One region of the Ideonella sp. FW305-24 genome, then DNA from elsewhere that is predicted to be linked to it. Evidence: predicted binding sites of a transcription regulator. Region 1 holds the regulator's gene; the other holds the start of a gene.
The links. The regulator FNR, encoded in region 1, switches genes on or off when oxygen is low (the NO sensors DNR and NnrR bind a similar motif). The targets are predictions, from matches to a motif close to TTGATNNNNATCAA.
Positions count from the first base shown of each region.

Region 2: a site for FNR is predicted at 2,333-2,346, ahead of cydD (thiol reductant ABC exporter subunit CydD). Genes of this name have one in related genera too.

Region 1 is NZ_JBYTAI010000001.1:199,628-206,055, forward strand. Features, by position in the region: gene AC3WR5_RS00855 (sulfite exporter TauE/SafE family protein) at 1-309, opposite strand, end outside; gene hemN (oxygen-independent coproporphyrinogen III oxidase) at 317-1,750, opposite strand; gene fnr (fumarate/nitrate reduction transcriptional regulator Fnr) at 1,871-2,611, shown strand; gene AC3WR5_RS00870 (hypothetical protein) at 2,670-2,990, opposite strand; gene AC3WR5_RS00875 (nitrogen fixation protein FixH) at 2,965-3,198, opposite strand; gene ccoG (cytochrome c oxidase accessory protein CcoG) at 3,222-4,697, opposite strand; gene ccoP (cytochrome-c oxidase, cbb3-type subunit III) at 4,718-5,656, opposite strand; gene AC3WR5_RS00890 (CcoQ/FixQ family Cbb3-type cytochrome c oxidase assembly chaperone) at 5,653-5,847, opposite strand; gene ccoO (cytochrome-c oxidase, cbb3-type subunit II) at 5,861-6,428, opposite strand, start outside.
Region 2 is NZ_JBYTAI010000001.1:80,289-86,716, reverse strand. Features, by position in the region: gene AC3WR5_RS00380 (amino acid ABC transporter ATP-binding/permease protein) at 1-600, opposite strand, end outside; gene cydD (thiol reductant ABC exporter subunit CydD) at 597-2,297, opposite strand; gene AC3WR5_RS00370 (cytochrome ubiquinol oxidase subunit I) at 2,429-4,003, shown strand; gene cydB (cytochrome d ubiquinol oxidase subunit II) at 4,028-5,173, shown strand; gene cydX (cytochrome bd-I oxidase subunit CydX) at 5,298-5,411, shown strand; gene AC3WR5_RS00355 (HlyD family type I secretion periplasmic adaptor subunit) at 5,500-6,428, opposite strand, start outside.

The DNA.
Region 1 (6,428 bases):
AGCCGGCAAGCGGCCGGTCAACAGCCACCACAGGCCCAGCGCCAGCAGCGCCAGGTGCAGCGCCACCCACAGCGGCCGCAGCGCCGGCACGGCCTGGCTCCAGGCACCCAGCGCCGCCACGCTGGCCGCCGCCAGCGCACCGCCAGCCATGTAGCCCACGAGCCGGCCCAGCTGGAAGCCGGCCAGGTTGCGCCCGCAGCCACCGGTGAGCGCCGCACACGGCCCGGCGCACATGCTGGCGCAATGCGGCGAAGCGGCCACGCCCATGGCCAGGCCGGCAAGCACCAACGGCAACACGGCAGCGGTCATCAGGCGCTCAAATCATCCTGGAGAAACGCTCGCGCTGGCGGTCGGTCTGCAGGTAGCGGTCGAAGACCATGGCCACTGCGCGCACCACATACCAGCCGGTGGCGGTGACCTGCAAGGCATCCGGCTCAATCTCGACCAACCCTGCCTCGGCCAGCGGCGCCAGCTGCTGCAGCTCGGTGGCGAAGTAGCTGCGCATGTCCATCAGGTGGGCCAGCTCGATGGATTCGAAGTCGACCCGGCCCTGGCACATCAGCGCCATGATGACGGCGCGGCGCACCAGGTCGTCCCTCACCAGCGCCACGCCGCGCTGCACCGGCAGTTCGCCCTGGCGCAGCGCGTCGTAGTACTCGGGCAGGGTCTTGGCGTTCTGGTGGTAGCTCGCGCCCACGCGGCCGATGGCCGACACACCCAGTCCTATCAGGTCGCAATCGGGCTGGGTGCTGTAGCCCTGGAAATTGCGGTGCAGCCGACCTTCGCGCTTGGCCACGGCAAGAGGATCGTCCGGCAGCGCGAAGTGGTCCATGCCCACATAGGTGTAGCCGCGACCCAGCAAGCCGGCGATGGCACCGCCCAGCATTTCCACACGTTGCGCGGCGCTGGGCAGCTGCAGGGTGTCGATGCGGCGCTGCGGCTTGAAGCGCTGCGGCAGGTGGGCATAGGCGTACAGCGCCAGGCGGTCCGGCCGCAGTTCGCCGATCTGCGCAATGGTGCGCGCGAAGCTGGCCGGCGTCTGCTGCGGCAGGCCGTAGATCAGGTCGGCATTGATGGAGGCGAAGCCCAGTTCGCGCGCGCTGACCATCAAGGCTTTCACGCTTTCGAACGGCTGCACGCGGTGCACCGCCTGCTGCACCTGCGGATCGAAGTCCTGCACGCCGAAGCTGATGCGGTTGAAGCCCAGTGTGCGCAGGTGGGCCAGGCGCTCGGCGCTGACGGTGCGCGGGTCGACCTCGATCGACAGCTCCGCCCCTTCGGTGAAGCCGAAGGCTGCGCGCAGCGAAGCCAGCAGACGGCCCAGCTCCTCGTCGGACAGGAAGGTCGGCGAGCCGCCGCCCAGGTGCAGCTGCGAGACCAGCTGCGAAGCCGACGGGCCGTCGCCCAGTGCGGCGCGCACCAGGCCGATCTCGGTGTCCAGCGCCTGCAGGTATTCGGTGGCGCGCTCGTGATGGCGGGTGATGACCTTGTTGCAGGCGCAGTAGTAGCAGACCGACTCGCAGAACGGAATGTGCACGTAGACCGACAGCGGCCCGCCCAGCGCCGCGCCGCCGCCGCGCAACGCCAGCGCTCGGCGGCACTCGGCCGGGCCGAAGGCTTCGACGAAGCGGTCTGCCGTGGGGTAGGAGGTGTAGCGCGGGCCGGGGGCGTCGAAGCGCCGCAGCAAGGCCTCGGGCAGCAGCGGCGACGCCTGCTCTGCGCCAGCGGAGGTCGACGAAAGGACTGTCATGCCCGGCATGCTGCCCGGCACCGGCCTTGGCCGGCTTGATCTGGCGCAAGCGCCCACAGCAGCCGGGCTTGAACAATCAGGTCCCGGACCTTTGTTGTCTCACATCAAGACTGCCCCGCCATGATTCCCCTGACCGATGCCTGCGCCGCCCAGGCCAAGCCCAATGTGGCCTGCTCACACTGCAATCTGCGCGAGCTGTGCCTGCCGGTGGGCATTCCGGAAGACGAACTGCAGCGGCTGGACGGCATGGTCGCCACCCGCCGCAGCGTGCGCCGCGGCCACACGCTGTTTCGCCACGGCGATCCGTTCGAAGCGGTCTACGCGGTGCGCACCGGCTTCTTCAAGACCCGCATCACGCCCGAAGACGGGCGCGACCAAGTCACCGGCTTCCAGATGGCGGGCGAACTGCTGGGTCTGGACGGCATTGGCAATGACCACCATGCCTGCGACGCCGTGGCGCTGGAAGACTCTCAGGTTTGCGTGATTCCCTACAGCCAGCTCACGCAGCTCTCGCGCGAATTCCCCGGCCTGCAGCGCCAGTTCCACAAGATCATGAGCCGCGAGATCGTGCGCGACCATGGCGTGATGCTGCTGCTGGGCAGCATGCGGGCCGAAGAGCGCCTGGCAGTGTTCCTGCTGAACCTCTCGCAGCGGCTCAAGGCGCGCGGCTTCTCGCCGTCTTCGCTGGTGCTGCGCATGACACGCGAGGAAATTGGCACCTACCTGGGCCTGAAGCTGGAGACCGTGAGCCGCTGCTTCTCGAAGTTCCAGGAAGACGGCGTGCTGGCGGTACGCCAGCGGCAGATCGACGTGCTGGACCCCGAGGCCTTGCAGCGCCTGGTAAACAACGCGCACGGCTGATCCAGCCGAGCCGCGGCGGTGCCACCCCCCTGCGTGACGGGCTCCGCGGCGCCAGCGGTCATTCGGGCGCCGCCTCGCGCTCGCGCCGCAAGCCGCCCACCAGCCACAAAGTAGCGGCCGACGAAATGGCGGTCGTGACCCAGAAGACCAGGAATGCCAGCGAACAGATGGCGTTGCGCGACCATTCGGATTCGCCGCTGCCTGGCAGGTCGTGCACGCTGCCGGGGTCCACGAAGGCGAACATCAGGCCGGCGAGCAGGCCCGCCATCACGAATGCAGGCCAGAGCACCAGCAGCAGCCTGCTGCGAAGCCTGGGCCGGAAAGCGACGGTGCGCTCCTCCGGCTCGTCTTCCTCAACGGCGTGTGGGGCTGGCAGCATGATTGCGCGCCTGCATGGCATCGGTCGTGGCCCCCTGCTCTGCGCTGCCCGCCTCCAACAGCGGCCGGTCCCGGCCGTGCAGCGCCAGGCCGAAGGTGGCGAAGCTCGCCACCACCACGAGGGCGGGGCCGCCAAACACCATCCAGGCAGTGGGCACCCGCCACCAGGGCAAGGTCGGTTGAAACTGTTCGATGGGCCTTGCCTTCATGGCTTGTCTCCTTGTTGGCGGAATCAGCGGGGGATCACAAACGAGGACTTTTCGCTCACCGCGGCACCCGCGGCGCCCAGCGGCGACACCTCGAAACGGATCGGGTGGGCGCCCGGTTTCAAGGCCGCCGCCTGCTCGGGCGGCACCCGCACCGCGAGCGTCACCCAGCGGGCTTCGGCAGGCAGCAGGCTGACCTCCGGGCTGCCGGACAGCACAGCGCCGGGAATGCCCTGCACTGCCACGTGATAGCGCTGTGGCTGCTCGGTGGCATTCATCAACTGCAGCCGGAAGACGTTCTCGACCAGGCCGTCTTCAACGATGCGCGCCAGCGTGGCGCGGTCGCGCACCACGTCCACCTTCAGCGTGCGGCGCAGACTGAGGCTGGTGACAAACGCGACGGCGATGACGATCAGCACCGCGCCATAGATCAGCACCCGGGGCCGCAGCAGGTGCGGCAGGTCAAGCGCTGGCTTGGGCGGCTTGGTGAGGTCCGGATGCGGTTCCTGCCGGGCCAGCGCATTCTGCGTGGCATAGCGGATCAGGCCGCGCGGATAGTGCATCTTGTCCATCACACCGTCGCAGGCGTCGATGCAGGCGGTGCAGGCGATGCATTCGTACTGCAGCCCCTCGCGGATGTCGATGCCGGCCGGGCAGACCTGCACGCACAGGCTGCAGTCGATGCACTGGCCCAGGCCGGCGCTCGCCAGGTCGGTGCCGCGGGCGCGCGTGCCGCGTGGGTCGCCGCGAGCGCTGTCGTAGCTGACGATCAGCGTGTCCTTGTCAAACATCGCGCTCTGGAAGCGCGCGTACGGGCACATGTACTGGCAGACCTGCTCGCGCAGGAAACCAGCGTTGCCGTAGGTGGCCAGGCCGTAGAAATTGACCCAGAACCATTCCCAGGGGCCGAAGTCCAGCGTGAAGGCCTCGGTCCACAGGCTGTGGATCGGCGTGAAATAGCCCACGAAGGTGAAGCCTGTCCACAGGCCCAGCAGCACCCACACCACGTGCTTGCCGCCCTTGCGCCAGAGCTTGTTCAGCGTCCATGGGCCGGCGTCCAGCTTCATGCGGGCGCCGCGTTCGCCCTCGAAGCGGCGCTCTATCCACAGGAAGATCTCGGTGTAGACCGTCTGCGGGCAGGCATAGCCGCACCACAGGCGGCCGCCCACGGTGGTGAAGAAGAACAGCCCGTAGGCGCTGAGCACCAACAGGCCGGTGAGGTAGATGAAGTCCTGCGGGTACAGGACCAGTTGGCCAATGTAGAAGCGCCGCGCCGACAGGTCGAACAGCACCGCCTGCCTGCCGTTCATCGACAGCCAAGGCAGGCCATAGAACAAGGCCTGCGTGAGCCACACCATCAGCCAGCGCCAGCGGGCGAAACCGCCTTTGACCGAGCGCGGGTAGATCTTCTTCTGCTTCTGGTAGAGCGAGACCATCTCGCCCTCGCCCGCTGCGGACGCAGCGTCACCCGGGGCTGGCACGATGGGAATGACGCGGGTCATGCAGCTTGCCTTGATTTGCCTTACGGCGTGGCGGAAGTTGTGGCCGTGGCCGTCGTCACCGGGCCGGACTTGGACAGGCCCCAGACGTAGGCGGCCAGCAGGTGGATCTGCTGCGCCGAGAGGCGCTCGCCGTGCGCCGGCATGACGTTGGTCTTGCCCTTGTTGATCATCGCCACCACCGCGTCTTCACCCCAGCCGTGCAGCCAGACCTTGTCGCTGAGGTTGGGCACGCCCAGCGCCTGGTTGCCCTTGCCATCCGGCCCGTGGCAGGCTGCGCAGGCCACGAACTTGGACTTGCCGAGCTGTGCAGCCAGGCTGTCGTGCGGGCTGCCGGACAGGCTGAGCACGTAGTTCGCCACCTGGTGCACCTCGTCGGCATTGCCGACCGCTGCCACCATCGGCGGCATGATGCCCACGCGGCCTTCGCGGATGGTCTCCTCGATGCGCTCGGGCGCCCCGCCCCACAGCCAGTCCTGGTCGGTCAGGTTCGGGAAGCCCTTGCTGCCGTGCGCATCCGAACCATGGCAAGCCGCGCAGTTGTTGGCGAACAGGCGCTCGCCCACCGCCATGGCCTGCGGGTCCCGGGCCAGTTCGGGCGCAGTCTTGGCAGCAAACGCAGCAAACATCGGCGCGGTGACCGCGTTCGCTGCCGCCTGCTCTTCCTTGTACTGGCCGACGCTGCTCCAGCCCAGCTGGCCAGGCGCGCTGCCCAAGCCGGGGTACAGCGCCAGGTAGCCGGCGCCAAACACCACCGTGAGGATGAACAGCCACATCCACCAGCGCGGCAGCGGGTTGTTGAGTTCGCGCAGGTCCTCGTCCCAGACGTGGCCGGTGGTGTTGTCCTGCGCCATCACGCGGCGGCGTGCCGCGATCAGCAGCAGCGCGATGCAGGCCACCAGGCCCAGCACGGTGACTGCGGCAACGTAGTAGCCCCAGCCTGCGTTGATGAAGTCGCTCATGCCCGGCTCCCTCGCGTGTGATCTTCAGCCACCGCGGCAGCGGAGAGAGGGCCGTCATCCCCTTCAAAGACCAGGCGGGCGGCAGCCTCGTGCGCGGCGCGTTGCGCCGGGCGCCAGGTCCAGACCATCAGCCCGATGAAGAGGGCCAGGCTCAGCAGCGTCACGAGGCTGCGGATGTCGTTGATGTCCATGGTGTCCCTCAATTCACTTGACGTGCGTGCCCAGCGACTGCAGGTAGGCCACCAGCGCGTCGAGCTCGGTCTTGCCTGTCACGGCCTCGGCACTGCCGGCCACATCTGCGTCGGTGTAGGGCACGCCCAGCCGCTGCATGGCCTTGAGCCTGGGTGGCACACTGGCCGGCTCGATGGCGGCCGTCTCCAGCCAGGGGTAGGCCGGCATGTTGGACTCGGGCACCAGGTCGCGCGGGCCGGCCAGGTGCAGGCGGTGCCACTCGTCGCTGTACTTGCCACCCACGCGCTGCAGGTCGGGCCCTGTGCGCTTGCTGCCCCACTGGAAGGGATGGTCGTAGACGAACTCGCCGGCCATCGAGTAGTGGCCGTAGCGCAGCGTTTCGGCATGCAGCGGGCGGATCATCTGCGAGTGGCAGTTGTAGCAACCCTCGCGCAGGTAGACGTCCCGGCCGACCAGCTGTAGCGCCGAGTACGGCTGCAACCCGGTCACCGGCTGGGTGGTGGAACGCTGGAAGAACAGCGGAATGATCTCGACCATGCCGCCAACGGCGATGACCAGCAGGATCAGCACGATCATCAAG
Region 2 (6,428 bases), 120 kb from region 1:
CAGCGTGGCAACCAGGGGCGGCCAGCCGCCGAAGGCCAGCAGCGCCAGGCCGGTCAACACGCCGGCCGCGGCGGTCCACGGCACCGAGCGGCGCACCTGCTGGGCCTCGATGGCTTCCACGTCCTGCACCATCGCCGTGACGGCCTCGCCGGTGCTCACCGCCAGCGAGCGCTCGGCCGGTGCGGCGCACAGCGCGCCGAAGATCGCCGGCCGCACGCGGGCCAGGCTGCGCAGTGCCGCCTCGTGGCTGCACAGGCGCTCGCCGTAGCGTGCGCCTGTGCGGGCAATTGCCAGCAGGCGGATCGCGGCGCTGGGCAGCAGGTAATTGAAGGCCTGGGCTGCAGCCAACCCGCTCACGCCTGCCGCCGCCGCCGCGGTGATGAACCAGCCGGACACGCCCAGCAAGGCCACCGAGGCCAGGCCCAGCAGTGCGGCACAGGCGGCAGCGGCCTGGAACAGGCCGCTGTGCCGCCGGCGCTCGGTGGCCAGCAGTTGGCGCAACGGAGAGCTGGCGGGGTTGGTGCGGTTTGCTTGGCGGACGGTGCCGGGCTCGCGTTGCGTCATGGCCGGCACGGCCCCCGCACGAAGGTCAGCCGTCATGCCGTCGCTCCCAGCCGCAGCACCTGGTGCGCGCAGGCGGCGAGCCGCTCGCTGTGGGTGGCGATCAAGGTCGTGCGGCCTTCGCAGGCGAGGGCCAGCGTGTCGACCAGCGCGGCTTCGGCCTCGGCGTCCAGGTGGGCCGTGGGCTCGTCCAGCAGCCACAGCCATGCGCCGGGCTTCAGCAGCGCCCGAGCCAGCGCCAGGCGCCGCCGCTCGCCGCCGGAGAGACCGCCGCCGCGTGCGTCCAGCAGCGTGTCCAGCCCCTGCGGGCGGCCGGCCAGCATGGCTTGCAGGCCGGACCGCTCGATTGCTTCGGCCAGCGCCTGCGCCGAGGCTTCTGGCGCCGCAAGCAACAGGTTCTCGCGCAGCGTGCCCGGCACGATCAGCGGCTGCTGGCCGATCCACACCGCGCAGGCTGCGAGCGAGCCCGCGGCAGCCAGCGGCAGGCCGTTGAGCAGGATGCTGCCTTCGCGGATCTGCGCCAGGCCCAGCAGTGCGCGCAGCACGGTGGTCTTGCCGCTGCCGGAAGGGCCCATCAGCGCCAGGCTCTGGCCGGCGGGCAGATCGAAGCTCAGCTTTTGCAGCACGGCTGGCGTGTCGCCGTGGGACAGGCTGACGTTCTGGAAACACAGGCTGGGCGGGCTCTGGAAGCTGGCTGCTGCAGCAGAGTTCAGCGCCGGCGTGGCGGCGTTCTCGCAAGCCAGAAGACGCTCGGCCGCCGCCTGCGCGGCCTGCCGGTCGTGATAAGCCGCGGCCAGGCGGCGCATCGGCAGGTAGAACTCCGGTGCCAGCGCCAGCACGAAAAACGCCGGGCCGAGTGCAAAGCGTTCCGGTGCGGGGAAGGGCAGCAGCCCCAGCAGGCCAAAGCCGCAATACACGGCCACCAGTGCCACGCACAAGGCGGCAAAGAACTCCAGCACCGCAGAGGACAGGAAGGCCAGCCGCAGCACCCGCAGCGTGCGCTGCGCCACGTCTTCGGCGGCCGTTGCCAGGCGGGCGCGCTCGCGCCCTTCGGCCCGCATCGCCAGCACCACCGGCAGCGCGCGCACGCGGTCGGCCAGCAGGCCCGAGAGCCGGGCCAGCGCGGCCAGCTGGCGATGCGACTCGGCGGCCGAGGCCCGGCCTGCAAACGCCATCAGCACGATGAAAGGCAGCAGCGTGGCGGCCAGGATCGCGGCCGTCACCGGGCTGGCGATGGCCACCGCGGCCAGCACCAGCAGCGGTGCCAGCATGGCGGCCTGCCGGGCCGGCAGAAAGCGGGCCACCCAGGCCTCCAGGGCCTCGATCTCTTCGGCAGCCAGGCTGGCCAGCCGGGCGGGGCCGGCCTCGCCGCCGGCCGTGTCCTGCCGCCGCGCGGCGGCGGGCCCAGCAGCTCCGCCCAGCGCGGCCTGAACCAGGCGGGCGCGCCAGCTTCGCTTGACGGCCAACGCCGCCTGTTGCCCCGACAGTGCGGCCTGTCGCCCCAGCAGCCCGCGCAGCGCCGCCGCCAGCACCAGCAGCGCCAGCCAGCCCCAGGGCGGCTGTTGCGCTGCCAGCGCGGCCACGGCGCCGGCCAGGCCGGCTGCGAAGCCGATGCCGGCCACGGCGTCCAGCACCAGGTAGGCACTCGCGGCATGCCGGCCGGGGGCGGCCCGGGCGTGGGCCTGCAGTTGTTGCTCTGCCAGGTCGGAGAGCGTGGAAAGAGGGGATGAAACCATGTTCACCACGATCCTATATCGCCTCCTCCCTTCGCATGATTTGGATCAAGCGCATCGCCAGTACGATGGATACGCTGTACGTCCTGGGGTTAACCCTCCTATTTCGTTCGCTCAAAAGAAGAGAACCCGTCATGGATTCAGGCGTCATCGATCTTTCGCGCTTGCAGTTCGCACTCACCGCGCTGTACCACTTCCTCTTTGTTCCGCTCACGCTGGGGCTGTCCTTCATGCTGGTCATCATGGAGGCGATCTATGTGATGACCGACAGGCCCATCTGGCGCACCATCACGCGCTTCTGGGCCAAGCTCTTCGGCATCAACTTCGTGCTCGGCGTGGCCACCGGGCTGACGATGGAGTTCCAGTTCGGCACCAACTGGTCCTACTTCTCGCACTACGTGGGCGACATCTTCGGCGCCCCGCTGGCCATCGAGGGGCTGATGGCGTTTTTCCTCGAAGCCACCTTCGTCGGTGTGATGTTCTTCGGCTGGGACCGGCTGTCCAAGCTCGGCCACCTGGTCGTGACCTTCCTGGTCGCGCTGGGCACCAACCTGTCGGCGCTGTGGATCCTGATCGCCAACGGCTGGATGCAGAACCCGATTGGCGCCGAGTTCAACCCCGAGACCATGCGCATGGAGGTGACCGACTTCGTCGCGGTGCTGTTCAACCCGATTGCGCAGGCCAAGTTCGTGCACACGGTGAGCGCTGGCTACGTGATCGCCTCGGTCTTCGTGCTGGGCATCTCCTGCTTCTACCTGCTGCGTGGCCGCTTCCCCGAAGTGGCGCGCCGCTCGATGACGGTGGCCGCCGCCTTCGGCCTGGCCTCGTCGCTGTCGGTTGTGGTGCTGGGCGACGAAAGCGGCTATGTGCTGACCGACAACCAGAAGATGAAGCTGGCCGCCATCGAGGCCGCCTGGCACACCGAGAAGGCACCGGCCGGCCTCACGCTGTTCGGCCTGCCGGACACCGAGGCCAGGACCACGCGCTATGCGGTCGAGATCCCCTGGGTGCTGGGCCTGATCGCCACGCGCAGCCTGCATGGCCAGGTGACCGGCATGTCGGAGCTGGTGCTGCGCGCCCAGGAGCGCATCAGCTCCGGCGTGGTGGCTTACGACGCGGTCGAAAAGCTCAAGCTGGACCCGAAGAACACGCAGGCTCGCGCCGCCTTCGAGCAGCACAAGCACGACATGGGCTACGCGCTGCTGCTCAAGCGCACGCTGGCCGACCCACGCGAGGCCACGCCGCAGCAGATCGCTGCCACCGCCTGGGACACCGTGCCCAGCGTGCCGGTGATGTTCTGGAGCTTCCGCATCATGGCCTTCATCGGCTTCGCGATGATTGCGCTGTTCGCCACAGCCTTCGTGCTGTGCTCGCTGCGCCTGCATGGCCAGGCGCGATGGTTCTGGAAGCTGGCCGTGCTGGCCATTCCGCTGCCCTGGCTGGCAGCCGAGCTGGGCTGGGTGGTGGCCGAAATGGGCCGCCAACCGTGGGCGATTGATGGCGTGCTGCCCACCTTCCTGGCCGCTTCGTCGCTGAGCCGCACCTCGCTGTGGATCACCATCATCGGCTTCACCTCGCTGTACGGCACGCTGGCCGTGATCGAGGTCCGGCTGATGCTCTCGGCCATCCGCAAGGGCCCGTACGACCATCACGACGAGCAGCAGCCCGCGCCCGGCCCGGTGCCGGCCAGTTCACCCGTTGCCGCCTGAGCCCACAAGAAGGACAACAACATCATGGCTTTCTTCGACTACGAAACCCTGCGCTTCATCTGGTGGGCGCTGCTGGGCGTGCTGCTGATCGGCTTCGCGCTGACCGACGGCTACGACCTTGGCGTCGGCGCGCTGCTGCCCTTTGTCGGCAAGACCGACGTCGAGCGCCGCATGGTCATCAACTCGGTGGGCCCGCATTGGGAGGGCCATCAGGTGTGGTTCATCCTGGGCGGCGGCGCGATCTTCGCGGCCTGGCCGTTTGTCTATGCAGTGAGCTTCTCCGGCTTCTACCTGGCGATGTTCGTGGTGCTGGCCGCGCTGATCCTGCGGCCGGTCGGCTTCAAGTACCGCTCCAAGCATGAAGACACCGCCTGGCGCACCCGCTGGGACTGGGCGCTGTTCGTCGGTGGCCTGGTGCCGGCGCTGGTCTTTGGCGTGGCGGTGGGCAATGTGCTGCTGGGCGTGCCGTTCCGGCTCGATTCGGACCTGCGTTCGTTCTACGAAGGCAGCTTCTTTGCGCTGTTCACGCCGTTTTCGCTGCTGTGCGGTTTGCTTTCGGTGGCGATGCTGGTGCTGCACGGCAGCGCCTGGCTGACGATCAAGGTCGAGCCCGGTCCGGTGCATGTGCGCGCACGCCGTTTCGGCACGGTGGCCGGCCTGACCAGCCTGCTGCTGTTTGCGGCCGGTGGCCTGTTCGTGGCCTATGGCGACCTGGGCTACAAGCTGACTGCGCCGGCGGACCACTTCGGCCCGTCCAACCCGCTGCGCTCGGAAGCTGTGCACACCGCAGGCGCCTGGCTGGCGAACTATGCGGCTGCGCCGCTGACGATGCTCGCTCCCGCCGCCGGTTTCCTCGGCGCGCTGCTGGCGCTGCTGGGCATTCGCCTGCGCAGCGAAGGGCTGGCCTTCTCCGGCTCGTCGCTGTCGGCCGCAGGCATCATCGCCACGGTGGGCGTGTCGATGTTCCCGTTCATCCTGCCTTCCAGCATCGACCCGCGTTCCAGCCTCACCGTGTGGAATGCCTCGTCCACCGAGAGCACGCTGGGCGTGATGCTCTTCGTCACCGTGGTCTTCCTGCCGCTGATCCTGATCTACACCGGCTGGGCCCTGCGCGTGATGCGCGGCCGCGTGACCACCCAAGAGATGGCCACCCACCCGGACCGCTACTGAGGGCCCCCAGGGCCGGGCTGTGCCCGACCCGCCCCCCGAGGGGGTCAAGGAAACTTGGGGCGGCCCTGCGTTTCCTTGGCCGCTCCGGCATCACGATCCAACAAATCGAAAGGACTTTTCAGGCATGTGGTACTTCACCTGGATCCTCGGCCTCGGCCTGGCCGTCGGCTTCGGCATCCTCAACGGCATGTGGCATGAGTTTCATCTGCCGGAGGAGGAGACTCCCGCTGGCGCGTAGCGCACGGCTCAGCCAGAACGGGGAAGGGCAGTTGCTCCGCGCTTCATGGCCGTTCGCCCTGAGCCTGTCGAAGGGTTCGTGAACCCGCTCAACGTTCCTTGAAAGCCTCGCGTGCTTTGAGCAAGGGTCGCAGCACGAACTCCAGCACCGTGCGTTCGCCGGTGTTGATCTCGACCGTGGCGGTCATGCCGGGGCGGACGGGCAGGGCCTTGCCGCCGGCTTCCAGGGACGAGTGGTCGACCCGCACCAGCGCGCGGAAGTAGGTGTTGTCTGGGCCGCCGTTGTTGCGTTCGGCGTCGCCCAGTGCGTCGGGGCTGATCGAGTCCACCGTGCCGCGCAGGCCGCCGTAAAGGTTGTAGTCGTAGGCGCTGAGCTTGATCTCGGCCACCTGGCCCACCTTGACGAAGCCGATCTCGCTGGGCTTGATGCGGGCCTCGACCAGCATGCGGCTGGTCAGCGGCACGATCTCCATGATCGCGGCGCCGGGGTTGACCACGCCGCCCAGCGTGTTGTTGCGGATGTTCTTGACCAGGCCGACCACCGGCGACTCGATCACGGTGCGCCTGACCATGTCTTCGCGTGCCACCATCTGCTGCTCGATCTGCGCCAGGTCCGACTGCACGCGCAGCATCTCGGTGCTGGCCTCCTGGCGGAAGCGGCTGCGGCGTTCGGTGGACTGTTGCTGCATCTCGCCGATCTGGCGCCGCAGCCGCATCACCTCGACCTCGGACATCAGCCCGCGGGCCGACATGCTTTCGGCCATGTTCAGTTCCTTCTGCACCAGGCCGATGCTGCGCTGGTACGACGCCACGGCTTCGTTGAGCAGCTGCCTGCGTGCGTTGAAGGCTTCGATCTCGATGCTGACCAGCTTGGGCTTGGCCGCCAGTTCGGGCGGGAAGTTCAGCGAGTTGGCGCCCGAGGCTTCGGCACGCAGCCGCACCATGGTCGCCTGCAAGGCCAGTTGCTTGACCTCGCCTTCGTTCTGCTGGGACTCGAAGCGTGTCGGGTCCAGCCTGG